Regions from separate parts of the Billgrantia tianxiuensis genome, predicted to be linked through region 1. Evidence: predicted binding sites of a transcription regulator. Region 1 holds the regulator's gene; the other holds the start of a gene.

What was found. The regulator PhoB, encoded in region 1, activates phosphate uptake and scavenging genes when phosphate is short. The targets are predictions, from matches to a motif close to TGTCATANNNNTGTCANA.
Region 2: phnC (phosphonate ABC transporter ATP-binding protein) is a predicted target of PhoB. The motif match lies at 3,107-3,124, and genes of this name have one in related genera.

Annotation. Positions count from the first base shown of each region.
Region 1 covers NZ_CP035042.1:4,919,249-4,931,181, forward strand. Annotated here, with positions in the region: gene EKK97_RS23055 (DUF3100 domain-containing protein) at 1-527, shown strand, start outside; gene EKK97_RS23060 (hypothetical protein) at 517-1,005, shown strand; gene EKK97_RS23065 (amidohydrolase) at 1,016-2,278, shown strand; gene EKK97_RS23070 (NAD(P)-dependent oxidoreductase) at 2,275-3,162, shown strand; gene EKK97_RS23075 (aldehyde dehydrogenase family protein) at 3,159-4,709, shown strand; gene EKK97_RS23080 (LysR family transcriptional regulator) at 4,688-5,656, opposite strand; gene EKK97_RS23085 (hypothetical protein) at 5,692-6,048, opposite strand; gene EKK97_RS23090 (HU family DNA-binding protein) at 6,130-6,408, opposite strand; gene EKK97_RS23095 (FAD-dependent oxidoreductase) at 6,621-7,781, opposite strand; gene EKK97_RS23100 (chorismate--pyruvate lyase family protein) at 7,895-8,452, shown strand; gene ubiA (4-hydroxybenzoate octaprenyltransferase) at 8,482-9,375, shown strand; gene phoB (phosphate regulon transcriptional regulator PhoB) at 9,461-10,150, shown strand; gene phoR (phosphate regulon sensor histidine kinase PhoR) at 10,153-11,457, shown strand; gene EKK97_RS23120 (TetR/AcrR family transcriptional regulator) at 11,590-11,933, shown strand, end outside.
Region 2 covers NZ_CP035042.1:485,286-497,218, forward strand. Annotated here, with positions in the region: gene glnA (glutamate--ammonia ligase) at 1-201, shown strand, start outside; gene glnL (nitrogen regulation protein NR(II)) at 638-1,684, shown strand; gene glnG (nitrogen regulation protein NR(I)) at 1,677-3,086, shown strand; gene phnC (phosphonate ABC transporter ATP-binding protein) at 3,305-4,132, shown strand; gene phnD (phosphonate ABC transporter substrate-binding protein) at 4,165-5,205, shown strand; gene phnE (phosphonate ABC transporter, permease protein PhnE) at 5,274-6,065, shown strand; gene phnF (phosphonate metabolism transcriptional regulator PhnF) at 6,131-6,883, shown strand; gene phnG (phosphonate C-P lyase system protein PhnG) at 6,880-7,350, shown strand; gene phnH (phosphonate C-P lyase system protein PhnH) at 7,353-7,949, shown strand; gene EKK97_RS02215 (carbon-phosphorus lyase complex subunit) at 7,949-9,106, shown strand; gene EKK97_RS02220 (alpha-D-ribose 1-methylphosphonate 5-phosphate C-P-lyase PhnJ) at 9,103-9,936, shown strand; gene phnK (phosphonate C-P lyase system protein PhnK) at 9,933-10,784, shown strand; gene phnL (phosphonate C-P lyase system protein PhnL) at 10,799-11,548, shown strand; gene EKK97_RS02235 (alpha-D-ribose 1-methylphosphonate 5-triphosphate diphosphatase) at 11,541-11,933, shown strand, end outside.

The DNA.
Region 1 (11,933 bases):
TCATCGCCGCCGGACCCGCGCTGATCCTGCAGGAACTCGGCAACCTCGGCACCATGCTGCTGGCACTGCCTTTCGCCGTGCTGGTGCTGCGCATGGGACGCGAGGCCATCGGCGCCACCTACTCCATCGCCCGCGAACCCAACATCGCCATCATCTCCGACAAATACGGCCTGAGAAGCCCCGAGGGGATTGGCATCATGGGGGTCTACGTGGTGGGCACCATGTTCGGCACCCTCTACTTCGCGCTGATGGCCGGCTACCTGGCCTCGCTGGACGTCCTCGACATCCGCGCCCTGGCCATGGCCTGCGGCGTGGGTAGCGGCAGCATGGTAGCGGCCTGTTCCGGCGCCCTGGCCGAAGCCGCGCCCCATCTGCGCGACGAACTGCTGGCCTTCTCCGGCGCCAGCAACCTGCTGACCTACGCCACCGGCCTCTACGTCTCCCTGTTCATCGCCCTGCCCGCGGCCGAATGGCTCTACAAGCGTCTGGGCGGCGCCCCCCTGCAGGAGGTTCGCCATGAAAGCTGATACCACTTCCGCACTGAACGCCGAGGCTCTCGAGGAGCTGCGCCCCGAGCAGCAGCTCGGCAAGACCGCCCTGTTGCTGGCCGTGGTGTGCGTGGCGGCCTGGTTCTCGAACATGATCAACGGCGCCCCGCTGCTCCAGGCGCTGCCCGGCATGATCCTGCTCTACGCCATGGTCATGCTCGGCTTGGTCATCGGCCGCTTCGTCCCGTTCTACCTGCCCAGCGTGGCCTGGGTCTCGCTGGTCAGCATCGCCATGACGCTGCCCTTCTTTCCCGGCAACGCCTGGATCGTCGGCCAACTCGCCCACGTGAACTTCCTCGCCGTGGTGACGCCGGTACTGGCCTATGCCGGCCTGGCGCTGACCGGCCGCGAGTTCACCATGTTCCGCCAGACCGGCTGGAAGCTGGTGATCGTCTCGCTGCTGGTGTTCACCGGCACCTTCGTCGCCTCGGCGTTCATTGCCCATCTGATTATCTGAGGAGCCGCTCATGGATGACAGCCTGCTGCCGACGCCGGACCGCCTCACGGCCTGGCGCCACGACTTCCACCGCCACCCGGAGACCGCCTTCGAGGAGCATCGTACCGCCAGGCGCATCGCCGAGCTGCTGCGTCAGGCCGGCCTCGAGGTCGTTACCGGGCTGGGCGGCGGCACCGGCGTGGTGGCAGTGCTCGACGGCAGGCGCGGCCCCGGACGCGCCATCGGGCTGCGGGCCGACATCGATGCCCTCGACGTCGAGGAGGCCAACCGCTTCGACCACGCCTCCCAGGTGCCGGGCAAGATGCACGCCTGCGGCCACGACGGCCACACCACCATGCTGCTGGGGGCGGCCTTTGCGCTGGCCGCCGACCCGGACTTCGCCGGGCGGGTGGTCTTCATCTTCCAACCGGCGGAAGAGAGCGAGGGCGGCGGTCGCGTGATGGTCGAGGAGGGGCTCTTCGAGCGCTTTCCCATGGAAGCCGTCTACGGCCTGCACAACTGGCCCGGGCTCGCCGTGGGCGAGGCGGCGGTGCACGACGGCGCGGTGATGGCCGCCTTCGACGTCTTCACCCTGAGGCTCAGCGGGCGCGGCTGCCATGCCGCCATGCCTCACCTGGGCAGCGACACCATCCTGGCCGCCTGTCAGCTGGCCAGCCATCTGCAGGGGCTGATCAGCCGTGAGACGTCGCCCCATCAGAGCGCAGTGCTCAGCATCACCCAGTTTCACGCCGGCGACGCCTTCAACGTGATTCCGGAGACGGTGGAGCTGCGCGGCACGCTGCGCTGCTTCGACGGCAAGCTGCGCGACTATCTGGAGCGGCGCTTTCGCCAGGCCGTCGAGGCGCTGGCCGGCTTCCACGACCTCAGGGTCGAACTCGACTACCAGTCGCGCTATCCCGCCACGATCAACGCACCCGAGCATGCGGCACGCTGCGCCGGAGTGCTCGAGACGCTGCCAGGCATCACCCGCGTGCATCGCGACCTGCCGCCGAGCATGGCTTCGGAGGACTTCGCCTTCATGCTCGAGGCCTGCCCCGGCGCCTACATCTGGCTCGGCAACGGCGTGGAGAGCGCGGCACTGCACAACCCCACTACGACTTCAACGACGCCATCGCCCCGCTCGGCGTGGCGTACTGGCAGGCGCTGGTCACGACCCTGCTCGACGACTGACGGCGCCTTTCGCCACTGCTTCCATGGCCGCAGCGCTGCTGCGGCCCGGATCGACGCGCCTGCCAAACACGACATCCTGCATCTTCTTGAGGAACGACCATGAGAATCTGCGTTATCGGCCTCGGCCAGATGGGCGGCAACATGGCCCTGACCCTGCAAGCCGCCGGCTTCGACGTCACCGGCAGTGACCTGTTCGACAGCGCCCGCCAGCGCCTGGCCGACAAGGGGCTGTCGGTGGTTGCCCCCGACGAACTGCCACCGAGCGACGTCTACCTGCTGTCGCTGCCCACCTCGGCCCAGGTGCGGGAGGTGATCGAGACCGCCCCCGGCCTGCTCGGCCTGGCGCCGAAGGGCAGCGTCATCGTCGATACCTCGACCTCGGATCCGGTGGTCAGCCGTGAGCTGGCCGCCAAGGTCGAGGCCGCCGGGCTGGCGTGGCTCGACGCCCCGGTCAGCGGCGGCCCCAAGGGGGCGGCGACGGGCAAGCTCGGCATGCTGCTCGGCGGCGAGACGGCCACCATCGAACGCCTGGCGCCGATGCTCGAGGCGATGTCGGCCCGCTACACCCACGTCGGCGGGCCAGGCAGCGGTCATGTGGTCAAGCTGGCCAACAACTACCTGTGCGCCGCGCACCTGCTGACCACCGCCGAGGCGGTGGCCATGGCCGCCCGTGCCGGGGTCGACCCCGCCGCCTGCCTGGCCGGACTCAACAGCGGCTCGGGGCGCAGCGCGGTCAGCGAGGTCAACTTCCCCGAGTGGATCCTCTCCGGACGCTTCGACTCCGGCTTCACCACCGGCCTGATGCGCAAAGACCTGCGCCTGGCCCGCGCCGCCGCCGAGCGCCTCGACATGCCGCCGGGCCTGCTCCAAGCCGTGGTCGAGGCGTGGCACGCCGACCCCGAGCACCCCGCCGACGGCGACGACTTCAACCGTATCGCCGGCGCACGGCTGGCTGCCGCCACCCCCGCCGAGGAGAGCGCATCATGAACCGTCTCAATCGACAGGCCCGGGAGCGTCTCTCGACGCTGCTCGATGGCTTCGAGCTGCAGGGCGCAACGCCTCGCTCCAACTGGATCGACGGTACCGCCTGCCCGGGCGAAGGCGAGACGATCACGCTGGTCGATCCCGCCACCGGTGAGGCGCTGCTCGACTACCGCGATGCCGGCCCGGCCCTGGTCGAGCGCGCCGTCGCTAGCGCCACCCGGGCGCAGCAGGCGTGGATGGCGCTCACCGCCAGCGAGCGCGGCCGGCGCATGAACGCCGCCGTGCGCGGCCTCGAAGGTCACGAGGAGGCGCTGGCCCAGCTCGAAAGCGTGGTGGCCGGCAAGCCGATCCGCGACTGCCGCGGCGAGGTCGGCAAGGTGCGCGAGATGTTCGAGTACTACGCGGGCTGGTGCGACAAGCAGCACGGCGAGGTGATCCCGGTACCCACCAGCCACCTCAACTACGTGCGTCACGTGCCCTATGGGGTGGTGGGACAGATCACACCGTGGAACGCGCCAATGTTCACCTGCGCCTGGCAGCTCGCCCCGGCCATCGCCGCCGGCAACGGCGTGGTGCTCAAGCCCTCCGAACTCACCCCCTTCACCTCGGTGGTGATCGCCCGGCTGCTGGAGCAAGGCGGCCTGCCCAAGGGGCTGGTCAACATCGTCAACGGCCTGGGGCCGAGCACCGGCGCGGCACTCACCGGCAACGAAGGCATCAGCAAGCTGGTATTCGTCGGCTCGCCCCAAAGCGGTCGGCTGATCGCCGAGGCCGGAGCGCGGCGGCTGGTACCGAGCGTGCTGGAGCTGGGCGGCAAGTCGGCCAACATCGTCTTCGCCGACGCCAGGCTCGACGACGCCGTGGCCGGTGCCCAGGCGGCGATCTTCGCCGCGGCGGGACAGAGCTGTGTGGCCGGCTCACGACTGCTGGTCCAGCGCGAAGCGTTCGAGGAAGTGACCGAGCGGTTGGCACGTGCCGCGGCCGGGATCGAAGTCGGCCTGCCCGGTGACGAGGCAACCCGCATGGGGCCGCTGCAGAACGCCCGCCAGTATGCCCATGTGACGCGCATGATCGAGGCTGCCGTGGCCGCTGGGGCACGGGTGATCGCCGGTGGCAACCGCCCGGCGGGGCTGCCCGACGAGGCACAGGGTTACTTCCTCGCCCCCACCATGCTGGTCGACGTCACCCCCGAGATGGAGATAGCCCATGAGGAGGTGTTCGGCCCGGTGCTGGTGGCGATGCCCTTCGATGACGAAGAGGAGGCCGTACGCCTGGCCAACGCCACCCGCTTCGGCCTCGCCGGCGCGGTGTGGACCCAGGACCCGGCCCGCGCCCACCGCGTCGCCGCTCAGCTGCGCGCCGGCACGGTGTGGATCAACGGCTACAAGGCGATCAGCGTGATGTCGCCCTTCGGCGGCTTCGGCGACAGCGGCTTCGGCCGCTCCAGCGGCCTCGACGGCCTGCGTGAGTACACCCTGCCCCAGAGCGTGTGGGTGGAGACCGCCGGCGAAGCCAGCGTGGCGATGGGCTACGGCAACGGCGTGGGCTGATCGCCGCCCCCCGAAGCGCTCTCGAGGGAGGGCGCTTCGGCGCCACGGAAGGCCTGCATCCAGCGCTGCAGGTGGCGCAGCAGCAGCACGCTGGCCTTGGGCTGCTGGCGCCCAATGCGGGTGACCATGTGCGCTTGGGAACGCAGGAACAGGGGGTCGTCGACCGGACGCGCCACCAGCGTTCCCGCTTCGAGATCGCGGGCCACGGCAAAGGCCGGCAGCAGGGTGATGCCCATGCCGCTGCGCACGTACTGCGCCAACACCGCCATGGAGTTGGTATTCATGCTCATGCGCGGACGCAGCCGCGCCTGGTGAAAGGCCTGGTCGACCATCTGCCGCACCTGGTGGCTGGGATCCCACATCGCCATCGGCTCCTCGCTCAGTTGAGCCAGGGTCAGGGGCTCCGTCTCTTCGGCCAGCGGATGCTCGGGCGGCAGGATGGCCATCAGCGGCTGCGGGCTCGAGACCCAGAAGCGCAGCTGGTGGTGGGTACGTTCATGAAACATCAGGCCGATATGGGCCTGTTCATCGATGATCGCCTCGATGATGCCGGAGGTGCCGGCCAGGTGAATGTCGAGCTGGATACCGGTATAGCGTTCGGTGAACTCGCGCAGCGGCTTGGCGATCAGGTCGCCGACGAAACCTTCGCCCACCACCAGTGACACGGTGCCGGTCTCCAGCCGCTGGTAGGCCTCCAGCGAGGCGATGAAGCTCTCGTCGAGGGCGCCGCGCCGCTCGCAGTATTCCAGCAGCATCTCGCCCACCGGGGTAGGACGGATGCCGCTGCGCTTGCGCTCCAGCAGGGTAGCCCCCAGCGCCTCTTCGAGCAGGTTGAGTTGCCGGCTCACCGCCGAGGGGGCGATGTCGAGCCGCGCGGCAGCCTGGCGTACCGAGCCGGACTCGAGGGTGACACGAAAATAGACCAGCCGCTGGTGGGGAATGTCCACGTCACGTCACGCCGTGAAAGTCTGTCGGGAGGCGGTCAAAGCTGCTTGAGCAGCTTCTGCAATTTCTTCAGATCGGCCGAGTCGCCCACCAGGCGTACCTGACCTGCCATCATGCCGTCGAGAAAGGCCTGCTGGGTCGGCTTGCGCAGCACGCGAATGGCGCTGGCGGAATCGGCGAAGCGCAGCTCGAGGTCGAGATCCACCGGCAGTCCCGCCCCGGTCTGGATCGCCTGTGGCGACATGCGGTAGTGCCGCGCGATGGAGAGATCTTCGGTGGCGATCCCCCAGTCGAGCCGCCGCGCGTCGGTGAGGGCCTGGCGGAAACCCGGCTTGCGACGCAGGGCTCGCTTGAGCATCACCCCCAACAGCCACAGCATCAGTCGCAGCTTCATGTCGAATCCGATTCGAGCGAGGGAATGAGGTATCGCGGCCTGACGGGACAGGCCGCGCCACGAGAGGAACCGCTGACAGGATCAGCGCTTGCCGACGGCGTCCTTGAGCCCCTTGCCCGGCTTGAAGGCAACGGTCTTGCTGGCCGGAATGGCCAGCGGCTGGCCGGTCTGCGGGTTCTTGCCGGTACGTGCGGCACGCTCGCGCACGGTGAAGGTACCAAACCCGATCAGTGAAACGTCTTGCCCCTGGGCCACGCTGCCGGTGATCTCGTCGAGGATGACGTTGAGCACCTGGCTGGCCTTGTCTTTCGAAAGTTCTGCGCGTTCGGCAATTGCCGCAGCAAGTTCTGGCTTACGCATAAAGCCCTCCTGGTATTGGCTATGTCCCGGCACCGATGCCGGTGAGTTGTTATTCATCGATGGTCACGCTCGTGCCGCCTGTCACTTCCCCGGGAGAGCCCCGTTCCCTTTGTTTGGGTTCTTCTGTTTTGGGTCTTCCCTTGCTCTTGAAGCGTCAAGCGAGCTGACATTCGTTTGGCACGGCAAAAAAACCGGCCGAAACGTTGACGTCACTAGCCTAGCAACGGCGGCGCCGCTCGCGCCAGCTCAACTTTCCGCTTCACGCACGCTCCTGTCAACGCAAAACCGAGCAAACGTTCGTCTACGTCCTCGGCGAGAGCAGCCAGATCACCTCCTTCACCCTCGATCCGCCAGCGAGCCGGCGTCTGCAGCGGTGGCAGGGCCACCACCGGCAGCAGAGGGGTTTTCACCAGTACCGGCCAGGCGCCATAGCTCACTTGGGTAGGACTGCCGGCAAGCGTGCGCGCCAATGCCTTGGCGCTGGCCTGCAGCGGCTGGACATACATGGCGTTGACCCCAGCCACGCAGGCCACATCGCCCAACGCATGGATGCCAGGTGCCGAGGTTCGTAGGTAGCGGTCGACCTGGATCCCCGTTGGCCCTGCGGCCAGTCCGGCGGCCTGCGCCAGCTCGATGCGGGGACGCAGCCCCGTCGCTACCAGCATCAGGTCGGCCTCGAGCCGGCTGCCGTCGTCGAGTGCCACGCCGACATCGCTACCGACCCGTTCCAATCGCTCCACACCACGCCCCAGGTGCAGGCTGATACCGGCCGCGGCAAAGGCTTCACCCAGCGCCCGCCCCAACGGCTCCGGCAGCAAACGCGGCAGTGGCGCCTGCTCCGGCGCCACCAGGCTAACCCGGTGGCCACCCGCCGCCAGGTCGTTGGCGAACTCGCTGCCCACCAGGCCGGCGCCGATGATGGCCACCCGGGCTCGCTGGCCGAACGCCTCGAGCGCGGCATGGAAGTTACGATAGTCGTCCAGGTCGTTGATGCTGAAAACGCGGTCGGCAAGCGCCTCGGGGATGGCAAATGGCACGCTCGGGGCGGCACCGGTAGCCAGCACCAGTTCACCGTAGGCCAGGCGCTCTTCACCGATGTGCAGGCAACGCTCCTGCGCGTCGATGGCGTCGACCCGGGTATGGGTACGTACCACCGCGCCCAGCTGAGCGGCTACCTCCAGCGCCGAGCGTGCCGCCAGCTTCTCGGGGGCCAGGCGCTTGGCGAAACCGGTGGAGAGCAGCGGCTTGGAATAGTCGTCGCCGCTATCGGCCGTAATCAGCGTCACGGGGCAGTCGGCATCCAGCATGCGCAACTGCTTGAGCAGGCCGATGCCCGCCATCCCGGAACCGATGATAGTGAGAGGTGCGCTCATGGGCCTCCTTGGAAAACGCTGTCCATACCACGGGCGAAACGCTGCATGGCGCGCGCAAGTGCGTCAGGACCGCATGTTACACTATGCGCCCCATATTCGACCCGGAGGTGCCGGTGACCCGGAACGACACGGAGCGCCACGCCAAGCCCCCTCGCGCTCCCATCTGGCGCCCCTTGGCCGCAAGCCAACCCGCGATGAGTCCGGCCTGGTGGGCCTGGGTGGCCACGCGGGATTCGCTCACCGCCCGGCTGATCGACGCCGGGGCGGGGCGTTCCTTCCGCGTACGCCTGCTCGCCCAGCGCCTGGGCAAGCCAAGCCTCGACGAAGCCCAAGCCCTGGGCCAGCCCCATGGCCGCCTTGCCTGGCTGCGGGAAGTGGCACTATGTCTCGACGAACGCCCCTGGGTGGTGGCGCGCTCGGTGGCGCCGCTGGCACAGCTGCGCGGCCAACGCCTCGAGCGGCTGGGCGAGCGTTCGCTGGGCAGCTGGCTGTTTCGTCAACCCGACCTGGAGCGTAGCCCCATCGAGGTCACCGCCGCTCCGGCCCCCTTCCATCCGCTGGACGGCCCCTGGGGGCGTCGTTCGGTGTTTCGTCACGGCCGTTTCGCGGTACTGGTGCAGGAGTTCTTCCTCGACCAGATGGCGGATGATCTGGCGCTGCCATCGCGTTAGGATGAGCGCGATCGTTTGAGGAGAACACGATGGATCGCTCCCTGATGCGCCCCAAGGGGCTTGCCCGCCTGCCGGACTTCCTGCACCTGATGCGGCTGGATCGCCCCATCGGCACCTGGCTGCTGATGTGGCCCACGCTGTGGGCCCTGTGGGTGGCCGCCGCCGGGGTTCCCGAGCGCCACCTGCTGCTAATCTTCGTCGCCGGGGTCTACCTGATGCGCGCCGCCGGCTGCGTGATCAACGACTACGCCGACCGCCACTTCGACGGCCACGTCAAGCGCACCCGAAACCGGCCTCTGGCGACCGGGCGTATCAGCGAGCGAGAGGCCAAGGCCCTGTTCGCCACCCTGGTCGCCTCGGCCTTCGTGCTGGTGCTGTTCACCAACCTGTTCACCATCCTGCTCTCGCTGGTGGGAGTGGCGCTGGCCTTCGTCTACCCGTTCATGAAGCGCTATACCCACCTGCCGCAGCTGTTCCTCGGCGCCGCCTTCTCCTGGGCGATCCCGATGGCTTTCGGTGCGGTGCTGGGGGACGTGCCCCTCGAGGCGTGGCTGCTGTTCGCCGCCAACGTGGCCTGGACGGTGGCCTACGACACCGAGTACGCCATGGTCGACCGCGACGACGACCTCAAGATCGGTATCAAGTCCACCGCCGTGCTGTTGGGCCGTGCCGACAAGGCGGCCATCGGAGTGCTGCAGCTGGTCACCCTGGGCCTGCTGGGCTGGGTCGGGCTGCGCCTCGAGCTGGGCGTGTTCTTCTGGCTGGGACTGGCGGGCATGGCCGCGACCTTCCTCTATCAGCAGTTCCTGATCCGCCATCGTGAGCGCGATCGCTGTTTCCAGGCCTTCCTCAACAATCACTGGGCGGGGCTGCTGGTATTCGCTGGCATCTGCCTGAGCCTGTGGCCCCCGGTCGGGATCTAGCCCGGCTATGGCGGCATTGTCATCCAAGTGTCATGATGACGTGGTGAGATCGTCACCGACCCGTCACTGACCGCGAGGCTTCGGGATGACCGCCAAGACCGTTCTGATCGTCGATGACGAAGCGCCGATCCGCGAGATGATCGCGGTGGCGCTGGAGATGGCCGACTATCGGGTGCTGGAGGCTGCCAACGCGCAGAGCGCCCACAGCATGATCGTCGACAACCAGCCCGACCTGCTGTTGCTCGACTGGATGATGCCCGGCACCAGCGGCATCGAGCTGGCACGCCGGCTCAAGCGCGAGGAAGCCACCCGCGAACTGCCGATCATCATGCTCACCGCCAAGAGTGAAGAGGACAACAAGATCCAGGGCCTCGAGGCTGGCGCCGACGACTACATCACCAAACCCTTCTCACCGCGTGAACTGGTGGCCCGGCTCAAGGCTGTACTGCGGCGCACCACGCCCAAGGGAGTCGAGGAGCCGGTAGAGGTGGACGGCCTGGTACTCGACCCGGTCAGCCATCGCGTCAGTGCCGATGGCAAGGCGCTGGAGATGGGCCCCACCGAGTACCGTCTGCTGCAGTTCTTCATGACGCACCAGGAGCGTGCCTATACCCGCAGCCAGTTGCTCGACCAGGTATGGGGCGGCAACGTCTATGTCGAGGAGCGTACCGTGGACGTGCATATCCGCCGCCTGCGCAAGGCCCTGGGCGATGCCCACCAGCATCTGGTCCAGACCGTTCGCGGCACCGGCTATCGATTCTCCAACAAGGTCTGACGTTGCGCCCCTGGAGCCATGAACTCTGGCGCCTTGGCCTGCTCGCCGCCGCCGGCGCCCTGTTCGGCTGGCTGCTGGGCGCTCCCGGGCTCGGGCTCGCCGCCGGCCTCGCCTTGCGCCTGGCCTATCACCTGCAGCAGCTCCACGCCCTGCGCCGCTGGCTCGCGCGCAACCCCCACAGCGAACCGCCCGCGGCCACCGGACTGTGGGGCGAGCTGTTCGACCGTCTTTACCGCTACCAGAAGGGCCAGCGGCATACCCAGCATCGCCTGCAGGCAACCCTGAAGCGCATCCAGGAATCCTCCGAAGCGATGCGCGACAGCGTGGTAATGCTCGACCAGCATGGCGACCTCGAGTGGTGGAACAGCGCCGCCGAGCGCATGCTGGGCCTCAAGGCCGCCCATGACCGCGGCCAGCACATCACCAACCTGGTGCGCGACCCGCGCTTCGTCGCTTACTTCAACGCCCGCGATTATCGCGAGCCGTTGACGCTCCCCTCGCCGGTGGACGAACGCATGGTGCTGCAGTTCCAGATCACGCTCTACGGCGACGACGAGCGCCTGGTGATGGCACGCGACATCACCCGACTGCATCGCCTGGAGGAGATGCGCCGCGATTTCGTCGCTAACGTCTCCCATGAGCTGCGCACGCCATTGACGGTATTGGCCGGCTACCTCGAGACCTACGTCACCTATGCCGAGCAGCTGCCGCCACGGCTCGCTCAGGGGCTTTCTCGCATGCAGGAGCAGACGACCCGCATGCAAAACCTGGTCAACGACCTGCTGCTGCTGTCACGCCTGGAGATCGACCGCGGCGGCGAGGACCATTTGCCGCTGGCCATGGCCACGCTGCTGGAAGAAGTACGCCGCGACGCCGAGGCGCTGGCGGCCGGCCGCCAGCAGATCCGCGTGGAGCTCGAGGAGAAGCGCCGCCTGCTCGGCAGCGACAGCGAGATCCACAGCGCGCTGTCCAACCTGGCCTCCAACGCGGTGCGCTACACCCCCGAAGGCAGCCACATCGTGCTGCGCTGGAAACCGCACCCCAAGGGCGCCTGCCTGGAAGTGGAGGATGACGGCGAGGGCATCGATCCGGTCCACATTCCGCGTCTCACCGAGCGCTTCTACCGGGTCGACAAGGGACGCAGCAGCGAAAGCGGGGGCACCGGGCTGGGGCTCGCCATCGTCAAGCACGTGCTGCTGCGCCACGACGCCTACCTGGAAATCGAATCCCACCCCGGCCAGGGCGCCCTGTTCCGCTGCGTGTTCCCCGCCTCCCGCCTGATGGCGACCGAGCTGGCCACCGGCTGACGACTGTCGCTGTGCCCCATTCTTGTGTATGCTCTGTATTAGCAGGTTGTTTTTAAACCATTTTTCTCGTGTCCCGCCTGGCCGTACAGGCTGCGTCAACGACACGGCACGGGCACTGCAAGGGACTCCTGAATGGCAAGGAAACAGGACGAGATCAGGCGTCAGAACAGGGAAAGAATCTTGCTTGCCGCCGAGTGCGTCTTCGCGGAAAAAGGCTATGCCGGGGCATCGATGGGCGACATCGCCAAGCTCGCCGAACTGCCCAAGTCCAACGTGCATTACTACTTCTCCACCAAGGAGGAGCTCTATCGCGAAGTGCTCCTGGAGCTCCTCGAGGTGTGGAAACAGGATGCCCTGTGCTTCGAACTCTACGACGACCCGCGCATCGTACTTGCCACTTATATTCGCGCAAAGATGCAGCACTCCCGCAGCCGTGCCCACGGCTCCAAGGTCTGGGCAGCCGAGGTGATGCAGGG
Region 2 (11,933 bases), 580 kb from region 1:
GAAGGCAAGAAGGTGCCGACCGTGGCGCATAGCCTCGATCAGGCCCTGGAAGCCCTGGATAAGGATCGTGCCTTCCTCACCGAAGGCGGCGTGTTCACCGACGACATGATCGATGCCTACATCGAGCTGAAGATGGAAGACGTCGAGCGTATTCGCATGACCACGCACCCGATCGAGTTCGACATGTACTACAGCTGCTAAGCAACTGCGTCCGGCAGTTAGACAGCCGGTCTGCCATCAGGGGCTCCGCATCGCGGAGCCCTTTTTCGTTTCGGCGGTCTCGCTCTACAGATGGCGTGCCGAGTTACGTTGCCCCACGCTGGTTACCCCGATCCTCCTTGGTTTGCCATTCCTGTGCTCCGATGCACCAAGCCGGATGCACCAAGACAGACAAACCATGCCTCCTGTTCTGGCAGTTTTGCCATCGATGCACCATTATGGTGCATATGGAGTCGCGCTTTTCGCTCTGAAACGGCGCCATGCCGCGCCAATAGGGGTTGGCGCACTTCTTGCTAGGAATGTTAAGCCTTGGGTGCTGCCGGGCATCGTGTCGGCAATCGAGCGCTTCCTGCCGATGCGCCATGACGATGCAAGCGCCGCGCTATGCACTCCTGCATTCACCGAGGGAAGGTCGTAAATGTATCGACGCCTGATGGAACACCTCACCACGGCAGTGCTGCTGCTGGATGACGAGCTGCGGTTGAGCTGGATGAACCCGGCGGCCGAGGCTCTGCTGGCGGTCAGCCTGGGCCGGGTGCAGGGGCTCAGCCTGGCAGCGCTGTTGACCGAGGACGACGGCATGGGAGACGTGCTGGCCAAGGCGCGCGACGACCAGCATCCCTTTACCCAGCGCGAGGTCAGGCTGGCACTGCTCGGCGGTACGGCGGTCACCGTGGATTACACGGTCACGCCGCTGTCGATGTCCGAACTGCTGGTGGAAATGGAGCCGCGCGACCGTCTGCTGCGCATCTCCCGCGAGGAAGCCCTGCTCAACCGTCAGGAAGCGATCAAGGTGCTGTCTCGCGGCCTGGCCCACGAGGTCAAGAACCCGCTGGGCGGGATTCGTGGCGCTGCCCAACTGCTCGAACGCGACCTCGACGACCCTACCCTGAAGGAATTCACCCGCATCATCGTCGAGGAGGTCGACCGGCTGCGCGACCTGGTCGACAGCATGCTGGGGCCGAACAAGCTGCTGCGCCACGAGCCGCTCAACGTTCACAAGGTCCTGGAGCGGGTGCGCGCACTGCTGATGGCGGAAACGCCGAGCGTGACGATCGAGCGTGACTATGATCCCAGCCTGCCGGACTTCCCCGGCGACGAGGCCCAGATGATCCAGGCGGTGCTCAACGTAGCGCGCAACGCCGTGGAAGCAATGACCGAGGCCGGCACCGAAGCACCGAGCCTGCTGCTGCGCACCCGGGCGCGGCGTCAGTTCACCCTGGGCGCCGAGCGCCACCGCCTGGTCTGCGAGGTGGCATTGATCGACAACGGCCCCGGCATCCCCGAGAGCCTGCAGGAGACCCTGTTCTATCCCATGGTCTCGGGGCGTGCCGACGGCAGCGGGCTGGGGTTGTCCATCGCCCAGGGCATCCTGCATCAGCATCAGGGACTGATCGAATGCGAGTCCCGGCCCGGACACACCGAATTTCGTCTGCTTATTCCTTTGGAGAGGCGCCATGACTGATGTCGCACGTGTCGCGGTGGTCGACGACGACCGCGCCATTCGCTGGGTGCTGGAGCGCGCCCTGGCCCAGCCCGACCTCGAGGTCGAGTGTATCGACCGGGCCGACGTGGCGCTCAGCCGCCTGCTGGATGACCCTCCCGATGTGCTGGTGACCGACATCCGCATGCCCGGTATCGACGGCCTGGACCTGATGTCACGGATACGCGAGGTCCATCCCGAGCTGCCGGTGATCGTGATGACTGCCCACTCCGACCTGGACAGTGCCGTGGCGTCCTACCAGGGCGGCGCCTTCGAATACCTGCCCAAACCCTTCGACGTCGACGAGGCGCTGGCCCTGGTGCGCCGCGCCGTGGCCCACGCCCGCGAGCGCAAGCGGCCGGTCAGCGTGCCGGAAGGGCTCAGCGCCGAGATCATCGGCGAGGCGCCGGCCATGCAGGAGGTGTTTCGCGCCATCGGCCGGCTGTCGCACTCGCACATCACGGTGCTGATCAATGGCGAGTCGGGAACCGGTAAGGAGCGCGTGGCCCGCGCCCTGCACCAGCACAGCCCGCGTTCCGGCCAGCCGTTCATTGCCCTCAACATGGCGGCGATACCCCGCGACCTGATCGAGTCCGAGCTGTTCGGCCACGAGAAGGGCGCCTTCACCGGCGCCACCGCCAGCCGCCAGGGACGCTTCGAGCAGGCCAACGGTGGCACCCTGTTCCTCGACGAGATCGGCGACATGCCCGCCGAGACCCAGACCCGGCTGCTGCGGGTGCTGGCCGACGGCGAGTTCTACCGCGTGGGTGGCCACACGCCGGTGAAGGTGGACGTGCGCATCATTGCCGCCACTCACCAGAACCTGGAGCGGCTGGTGGAGGACGGCCGCTTCCGCGAGGACCTGTTCCACCGTCTCAACGTGATCCGCGTTCACCTGCCCAAGCTGGCAGAGCGGCGCGAGGACATTCCGCGGCTGGCGCGGCACTTCCTGGCCGAGGCGGCCAAGGAACTCGCCACCGACGTCAAGGTGCTGACCAAGGACGCCGAGGCGCACCTCACCCGCCTGCCCTGGCCGGGCAACGTGCGCCAGCTGGAGAATACCTGCCGCTGGCTGACGGTGATGGCCTCGGGACGCGAGATCCTGGTCGAGGACCTGCCGCCGGAATTGCGCCACGGCGAGAGCGGCGAAGCGCCCAGCGGCGATTGGCGCGCCGCCTTCCGCGATTGGGCCGATCGCGCCCTGGCCGCCGGACACACCCACCTGCTGGAGGAGGCCGTGCCCGACTTCGAACGCATCCTGATCGAGACCGCGCTCAAGCACACCGGCGGGCGCAAGGGCGAGGCCGCCGAACTGCTCGGCTGGGGGCGCAATACGCTGACGCGCAAGCTCAAGACACTGCTGCCCTCGCTGGCGGAGGATTGATCCGAGCTGCCGGTGCGCAGCATGACGTCGCGATGACACTGGCATGACCCTGCGATGACGAATGGCGCTAAGGCATTGTTGCGTCGTCGCAGCAGCCCGCAAGGTCCGCCGGTGGCGTGATTTTCGGCCGTGCCGATGTCACGCAATCGTTATTGTCTAGACAACTGCGTTTCATCTCCCGCCGTGACACTGATGCCATCCGCATAGAGGAGGGCATCATGTCGATCACCCGCATCGCTGTCGAACGACTCAGCAAGAGCTTCGGCCAGATCCACGTACTGAGTGAGGTCGGCTTCGAGATTGAAGCCGGCGAAATGGTGGCCCTCATCGGGCCGTCCGGCTCGGGCAAGTCCACGTTGCTACGCCATCTGGTGGGGCTCACCTCCGCCAATCGCCACAGCGGCAGTCGTGTTCACCTCATGGACCGCGAGGTCCAGCGTGACGGCCGGCTGCTGCGGGGCTCGCGTGCCCAGCGCTGCCGCTGCGGCTATATCTTCCAGCAGTTCAATCTCGTCGGCCGCCTCAGCGTGCTGACCAATGTACTGATCGGCCGGCTGGGCTCGATGCCGCGCTGGCGGGCATTGCTTGGACGCTTCAGCGAGGAGGAGCGCATCCGGGCGCGCCAGGCACTGGCCCGCGTTGGCCTTGCTGAGCTGGCCGAACAGCGCGCCAATACCCTCTCCGGCGGACAGATGCAGCGCGTGGCGATCGCCCGTGTGTTGATGCAGGACGCCGAGGTGATCTTCGCCGATGAACCCATCGCCTCCCTCGACCCGCGCAGTGCACGCGAGGTCATGGACATCCTCCAGCGCATCAACCTCGAGGATGGCCGTACCGTGCTCGTCTCGCTGCATCAGGTCGACTATGCCCGCCGCTACTGCTCGCGGGCCATCGCCCTGAAGAGGGGGCATCTCTACTACGACGGCCCGACCGAAGGCCTTACCGAAGCACGGCTCCAGGCGCTCTACGAGAACGCCGGTTTCGACGAGCCGCGCCAGCCTCCCGCTCCCATTGCTGCCAACGTCGCCCTGGGCGCCGCCAGTTGATCATCGCCAACCGCCACCAAGAGGTTTTCGCCATGAGCACGAAACATCGCCGTCTCGCCCTGCCGCTGATCGCCGGCCTTGGCCTGCTGGGCAGCCAGCTCGCCGTCGCCGAGGAGCAAATCGACACCTTGCGCTTCGGCATCATCTCCACCGAGGCCAGCCAGAACCAGGAGCCGCTGTGGCGGCCGTTCCTCGACGACATGGCCGAGACCCTCGGCGTCGAGGTGGAGCCGTTCTTCGCCAACGATTACGCCGCGGTGATCCAGGCCATGCGCTTCGACAAGATCGACCTCGCCTGGTACGGCAACAAGTCGGCCATGGAGGCGGTGGATCGTGCCGGCGGTGAGATCTTCGCCCAAACCGTGCCAGAGAACGGCGAGCCTGGCTACTGGAGCCTGCTGATCGTGCACCAGGACAGCCCCTACGAGAACGTCGAGGACATTCTCGCCAACGCCTCGCAGCTTACCTTCGGCAACGGCGACCCCAACTCCACCTCGGGCTTCCTGGTGCCGGGCTACTACGTCTTTGCCCAGAACGGCGTCGAGGCCACCGACATCTTCAAGCGCACTCTCAACTCCAACCACGAGACCAATGCGCTGTCGGTGGCCAACCGTCAGGTCGACGTGGCCACCTTCAATACCGAGAGCATGGATCGCCTGGAGCTGGCGCACCCCGACAAGGCGGCACAGCTCAAGGTGATCTGGCAGTCGCCGCTGATTCCCTCCGATCCGCTGGTATGGCGCGAGAACCTGCCTGAGTCGATGAAGACCCGACTGCGCGACTTCATCCTCAGCTACGGCGAGACCGAGGAGCAGCGCGAGAAGATCGAGCCTCTGCAGTGGGCGCGCTTCGATGCCTCCGACAACGACCAACTGCTGCCCATTCGTCAGTTGGAACTGTTCAAGCAGCGCGCCCAGCTCGCCGCCGACGATTCGCTCAATGAAGCCGACAAGCAGCATCAACTGGCCGAACTGGACGCCCGGCTGGATGACCTGGACGAGCGCCTCAAGGCGCGCGAAGCCGCCAGGGCCGAGCAGGGCGAAGCGGGCCTGACCACCGCCATGGCCCAGTGACCGAACTTCGCCCCGAAACGGCAACCGAGTCCGAGGGGCTGAAACGGCCCCTCTCCGGAGAACACTCCATGACCGTAACGAATCCGACGCTCGCCGATGCCTCGGCCAAGCGCAGTTGGATCAGCCTGCTCGGCTGGGCCATCGCCCTGGGTGTGCTGGCCTGGGCCTGGCAAGGCACCGAGATGAATCCCGGCGCGCTGGTCAGCAACGCCGGCAACATGGCCGAACTCGCCGCCGATTTCTATCCGCCGGCATTCGGCAACCTTGGGCGTTACATCGACCAGATGCTGGTGACCATTCAGATCGCCATCTGGGGCACGCTACTGGCGATCGTGCTGGCCATCCCGTGCAGCCTGCTGTCGTCCGAGAACCTGGTGCCCTGGTGGGTTTACCAGCCCATGCGCCGCCTGATGGATGCCTGTCGCGCCATCAACGAACTGGTTTTCGCCATGCTGTTCGTGGTCGCCGTGGGGCTCGGCCCCTTCGCCGGCACCCTGGCGCTGTTCGTCCACACTACCGGTGTGCTTGCCAAGCTCTTTTCCGAGGCCGTCGAAGCCAGCGAGGCCGGCCCCATGGAGGGTATCCGCGTCACCGGTGCCGGGCGCATCGAGGAGATCGTCTTTGGCCTGATTCCCCAGGTGCTGCCGCTGTGGATCTCGGTGAGCCTCTACCGCTTCGAGTCGAATATCCGTTCGGCCACTGTGCTGGGAATGGTCGGTGGGGGCGGGATCGGCGTGGCGCTATGGGAAACCATGCGCGGTTTCCAGTACGCCGAGACCGCCACGATCATGCTGGTGATCATCGTTGCGGTCACCGTGCTCGACATGGCCTCGCAGGCGGTACGCAAGCGCTTCATCTAAGAGAGAGCAAACCGGCCGTGCCAGCGGCCTCTTCTCTTCGAAAATTCGTTTTTGCCGGAGCAAACATGTCTAGACAACTGGCCAAGGAGCCGCTCGACGAAGCCCCGCGCTATCGCAAGCTGGCCGATACGTTGGCTCGCGAGATTCGCAGCGACTATGCCCCCGGAGAGCTGCTGCCCGCCGAAGTGGCCTTGGCTCGGCGCTTTGGCGTCAATCGTCATACAGTGCGGCGTGCGCTCGACGAGCTGGTGGCGGCGGGGATGGTGACCCGCCATCAGGGACGCGGCACCCAGATCGTCGATCGCCGCCTCGACTACGCCGTCAATGCCGCCAGCAAAGTGACCCACAACCTGGCCGCGCTGGGGATTGCCACCCAGACCGAATGCTTGGCGCAGGGACTGCAGGTGCCTCCCGAGGCCATTGCCCAGCGCTTCGGCTATGGCCCAGGTGAAGCCCTGTTGTGCGTCGACACCCTGCGCAGCGTCGACGGTGCGCCGCTGATGCTGCTGCGCCATTGGTTCGACCCCGAGCGGGTACCGGGCTGGGAGCGTCGTTACCGCGGCGGCTCCACCCGCGCCTTGCTCGACCAGCACTACGGCCTGCAGCTCTTCCGCCGTCGCGTGCGTATCGAAGGCATCAGCGCCACCCGCGACGACTCGCGCCGCTTGCAATGCCCTCTCAATGCACCACTGCTGCAGCTCGCGAGTGACAACGTCGACCATGACGGCACGCTGGTCGAGGTCTCGATCAGTCGCGCCCGGGCAGACCGGCTCGCCTACCACATCGACTTCGCCCCGACCGACGAGGTGCCCTCATGACTTCCCTGCAAGACCGGCGCATGTCGCAGGCGCGACGCCAGCGGGTGCTGGCGCTGTCGCCACGGCAGCAGATCGAGACCCGCTGGACCACGCTCGGCATTCGTATCGCCCATCGCTGCGTACGCGGCCCCGAGACCGGCATGGCCATGCTGCGAGGTCGTATGGGCGGTACCGGCCGTGCCTTCAACCTTGGCGAAATGACGCTGACCCGGGCGAGTGTGGTGCTCGACGAGGCATCGCCTGTTGCCGGCGCCCTCGGCCACGGTTGGGTGCGCGGGCGCGACCGTCGCCATGCCGAACTCATCGCACTGATCGACGCCTGTGCCCAGCATGAGGCTTGGGCCCGGCACATCGACAGTGAACTGATTGCGCCGCTGGAAGATGCGCTCGAGGCGCGTCGTGGCGAGGCGGCACGCGACACGGCGGCCACCCGAGTCGATTTCTTCACCCTGGTGAGAGGGGAGTGAACATGCCCTGGCCGACCCTGAACGACCCTGTCCACGACAGCCAGCGGCTGTTCCGCCAAGTGCTGGCGGCAATGAGCGAGCCCGGCACCCTGCACACCCTGGCGGCTCCGGCGCCACCGCAAGCAACCATCGGTTCTGCGCTGTGGGGCACGCTGCTGACGCTGTGCGATCTCGATGTCCGTGTATGGCTCGCCCCCGCACTGGATACGCCGGCACTGCGCGAGGCGCTGCCCTTCCATACCGGCTGCCGCCTGACCGACGAGCCGGTGTCGGCGGATTTCGCGCTGGTGACGCCGGCAGCGCTGTGCGAGGCGCCGGATTTCGCGCTGGGTAGCGACGAGTACCCCGATCGCAGTACCACGCTGCTGGTCGCCCTCGAGCTCCTCGATAGCGGCGACACCGGAAGCGGCACCTGGCAGCTGAGCGGGCCGGGCATACCGGCCCAACGCACGCTTCGTGTGGAAGAGCGCGCTCGGCCCCTGATGCTGCGGCTCGCCGCCAATCGCCAGTCCTTCCCTTGTGGGCTCGACGCCATTCTCACCTGTGGCGAGCGGCTCGCCGCGTTGCCACGTACCACCCGCATCGAGGAGATCGCCTGATGTACGTAGCCGTGAAAGGAGGCGAGCGCGCCATCGCCAACGCCCACCGCCTGCTGGCTGACCGGCGCCGCGGCAAGCGCGAGCGGGCCGAACTCGAGGTCGGGCAGATCCAGGACCAGCTGCGCCTGGCCGTCGACCGTGTCATGGCCGAGGCTTCGCTCTACGATCCCGAGCTCGCCGCGCTTGCCATCAAGCAGGCCAGCGGCGACATGATCGAGGCGGTCTTCCTGCTGCGCGCCTACCGCACCACGCTGCCGCGCCTGGCCGTGAGCGAGCCGCTGGACACCGGCAGCATGCGCATCGAGCGGCGCATCAGTGCCACCTACAAGGACATTCCCGGCGGCCAGGTGCTCGGGCCGACCTACGACTACACCCACCGCCTGCTCGATTTCCTGCTGCTCGCCGAGGGCGATACGCCGGCACCCGAGCGTAGCGAGCAGCCCCTGGAGCCTTGCCCCCAGATCCTCGAACTGCTCGATGCCGAAGGGCTGATCGAGCGCGAGCGCGACGACGGTGCCGAGCCCGGCGACATCACCCGCGAGCCGCCCGACTATCCGGTCGACCGCGCCACGCGGCTGCAGATGCTGGCGCGTGGCGACGAGGGCTACCTGCTGGCACTGGGCTACTCCACCCAGCGTGGCTATGGGCGCAACCACCCCTTTGCCGGTGAGATCCGCCTGGGCCAGGTGGAGGTAGAGATTTTCGTCGAGGAGTGGGGCGAGGCGGTGTGCGTCGGCGAGATCGCGTTGAGCGAGTGCCAGATGATCAACCAGTTCGGCGGCTCCCGGGAGGCCGCACCGCAGTTCACCCGGGGCTACGGGTTGGCCTTCGGTCATAGCGAGCGCAAGACCCTGGCCATGGCGCTGGTCGATCGCGCGCTGCGCGCCGAGGAGCTCGGCGAGGAGGTCCAGGGCCCTGCCCAGCAGGCCGAGTTCGTATTGGCCCACGCCGACAGCGTCGAGGCCTCGGGCTTCGTCTCGCATCTCAAGCTGCCGCACTACGTCGATTTCCAGTCGGAGCTGGAACTGCTGCGCCGCCTGCGACGGGAATACGAGGCGAAGTCCCCTGACCGCGCCGAGGCCACCGAAGACGGACCGTCCCAAGGCGAACCTCAGGCAAGCACAGCAGACGCCGCGACTCTCGGGAGCACTGTATGAACGGCTACAACTTCGCCTACCTCGACGAGCAGACCAAGCGCATGATCCGCCGCGCCCTGCTGAAGGCGGTGGCCATTCCCGGCTACCAGGTGCCCTTCGGCGGCCGCGAGATGCCCATGCCGTATGGCTGGGGTACCGGTGGCATGCAGCTTACCGCCAGCATTCTCGGCGCCGACGACGTGCTCAAGGTGATCGACCAGGGTGCCGACGACACCACCAATGCGGTCAGTATTCGCGCCTTCTTCAAGCGGGTGGCCGGCGTCGAGACGACAACCGCGACGCGGGCGGCGAGCGTGATCCAGACCCGCCACCGTATTCCCGAGACGCCGCTCGAGCCGGGCCAGATCCTGGTGTTCCAGGTGCCCATACCCGAACCGCTGCGCTTCATCGAGCCCAGCGAGCGGGAGACCCGGCTGATGCACGCCCTGGAGGAGTATGGGGTGATGCACGTGAAGCTCTACGAGGACATCGCCCGGCATGGGCATATCGCCACCACCTACGCCTATCCGGTCAAGGTCGATGGCCGCTACGTCATGGATCCTTCGCCGATCCCCAAGTTCGACAATCCCAAGCTCGACATGAGCCCCGCGCTGCTGCTGTTCGGCGCCGGCCGGGAGAAGCGGCTCTACGCCATACCGCCGCATACCCGGGTCGAGAGTCTCGACTTCGAGGATCACCCCTTCGAGATCCAGCGCTGGGACGAGCGCTGCGCACTGTGCGACAGCGCCGAGAGCTTCCTCGACGAAGTGATCACCGACGATGCCGGCGGACGCATGTTCGTCTGCTCCGATACCGACTACTGCGAACGCCGCCGCGAGGAGAGCGCATGAGCCGTCCCGATCTTCCTGGTTCCCAATGTCCTGAAGCAGAGCCTGGTTCAGCGCTCCGTCGCCCCGACCTGGCTCGCCCCGTCCTGCTTGACGTACAGGAGGTCACGCGGCTCTACGGACCCGGCAAGGGCTGCGAGGCGGTCGACTTTCGTCTACATGTGGGCGAGGTGCTCGGCATCGTCGGCGAGTCCGGCTCCGGCAAGTCGACCCTGCTGCGCGTGCTTGCCGGCCTGGAAGCGCCGGATGCCGGCCGGGTGGTCTATCACCGCCCGGGAGACAGCCTCGAGACCGACCTCTACGCCATTGGGGAGGCGCGCCGCCGCGCGCTGCTGCGTCTGGAGTGGGGCCTGGTTCACCAGAACCCGCGCGACGGCCTGCGCATGGGTGTCTCGGCCGGGGCCAACGTCGGCGAGCGCCTGATGGCGCTGGGCCAGCGCCACTATGGCCGGCTGCGTGCCGCCGGGCAGGACTGGATGACCCAGGTGGAACTCGATCCCGCGCGCATCGACGACGCCCCGCGCACCTTCTCCGGCGGCATGCAGCAGCGCCTGCAGATCGCCCGCACCCTGGTCACCCGGCCGCGGCTGGTGTTCATGGACGAGCCCACCGGCGGGCTCGACGTCTCGGTGCAGGCGCGCCTGCTCGACATGCTGCGCACCCTGGTGCGCCAGCTAGGGCTCTCGATGGTGCTGGTGACCCACGACCTCGCCGTGGCCCGCCTGCTGGCCCACCGCCTGTTGGTGATGCGCCGTGGTCGGGTGGTGGAGGCGGGACTCACCGACCAGATACTCGACGACCCGCAGCACGCCTACACCCAGTTGCTGGTGTCGTCGGTGCTGACACCCTGACCGAGGAGACGACAATGACCCCGATTCTCACCGTCGAAGGCCTGGGCAAGGGCTTCGTGCTGCACGGCCAGGGCGGGCTCGCGCTCACGGTCATGCGCGATCTCGCGCTCGATCTCCGGCGCGGCGAGTGCCTGGTGCTGGCTGGGCCCAGCGGCATCGGCAAGAGCACGCTGCTGAAGATCCTCTACGGCAACTATCTGGCTGGGGAGGGACGTATTCGGCTGCACTTCAGTGACGGCCCGATGGAGCTCGGCAAGTTGCCGGCCCATGCCTGGCACGCCCTGCGCCGCGACGTGATCGGCTACGTCAGCCAGTTCCTGCGCGTGGTGCCGCGGGTCTCGACCTGCGAAGTGGTGATGGAGCCACTGCTGGCACGCGGAGCCGATGCCGTCGAGAGCAGGTATCGCGCCGAGACGCTGCTGGCCCGGCTCAACCTCCCCGAGCGGCTGTGGTCGCTGCCGCCCGGGACTTTCTCCGGAGGCGAGCAGCAGCGCGTCAACATTGCCCGCGGCTTTATCGGCGAGCATCCCTTGCTGCTGCTCGACGAACCCACGGCCTCACTGGATGCCGCCAACCGCGCGGTGGTGATCGAGCTGATTCGCGAGGCCAAGGCTCGCGGTGCCGCCATGCTCGGCATCTTTCACGACGAGGACGTACGCGAGCGCGTGGCCGATCGCCTGCTGCCGCTCGAGAACTACATGGACGACCCGAGCCGTGCGCGGATCGATGCCAGCCAGCTTCTCCAGGAGAACGACCATGCGTGAACAGATCCTCAGCAACGCTCGGCTGGTACTCGACGACGAGGTCGTGACGGGCAGTCTGGTGATACGCGACGGACGCATCGCCGGGCTCGATATCGCCCCGAGCCGGCATCCGGCGGCGATCGACTGCGACGGCGACTATCTGCTGCCGGGGCTGGTCGAGCTGCATACCGACAACATGGAGAAGTATTTTCAGCCGCGCCCCAAGGTGGCCTGGCCGGCGCGCCAGGCGGCGCTGGCCCACGACGCCCAGATGGCGGCGAGCGGCATCACCACGGTATTCGATGCCGTGGCCATCGGCGACGTCAACAAGCAGAGCATGCGCCACCAGGCGCTCGCCGAGATGTGCCGGGCGATCGACGATATCGTCGACGGTGGGCTGGCGCGG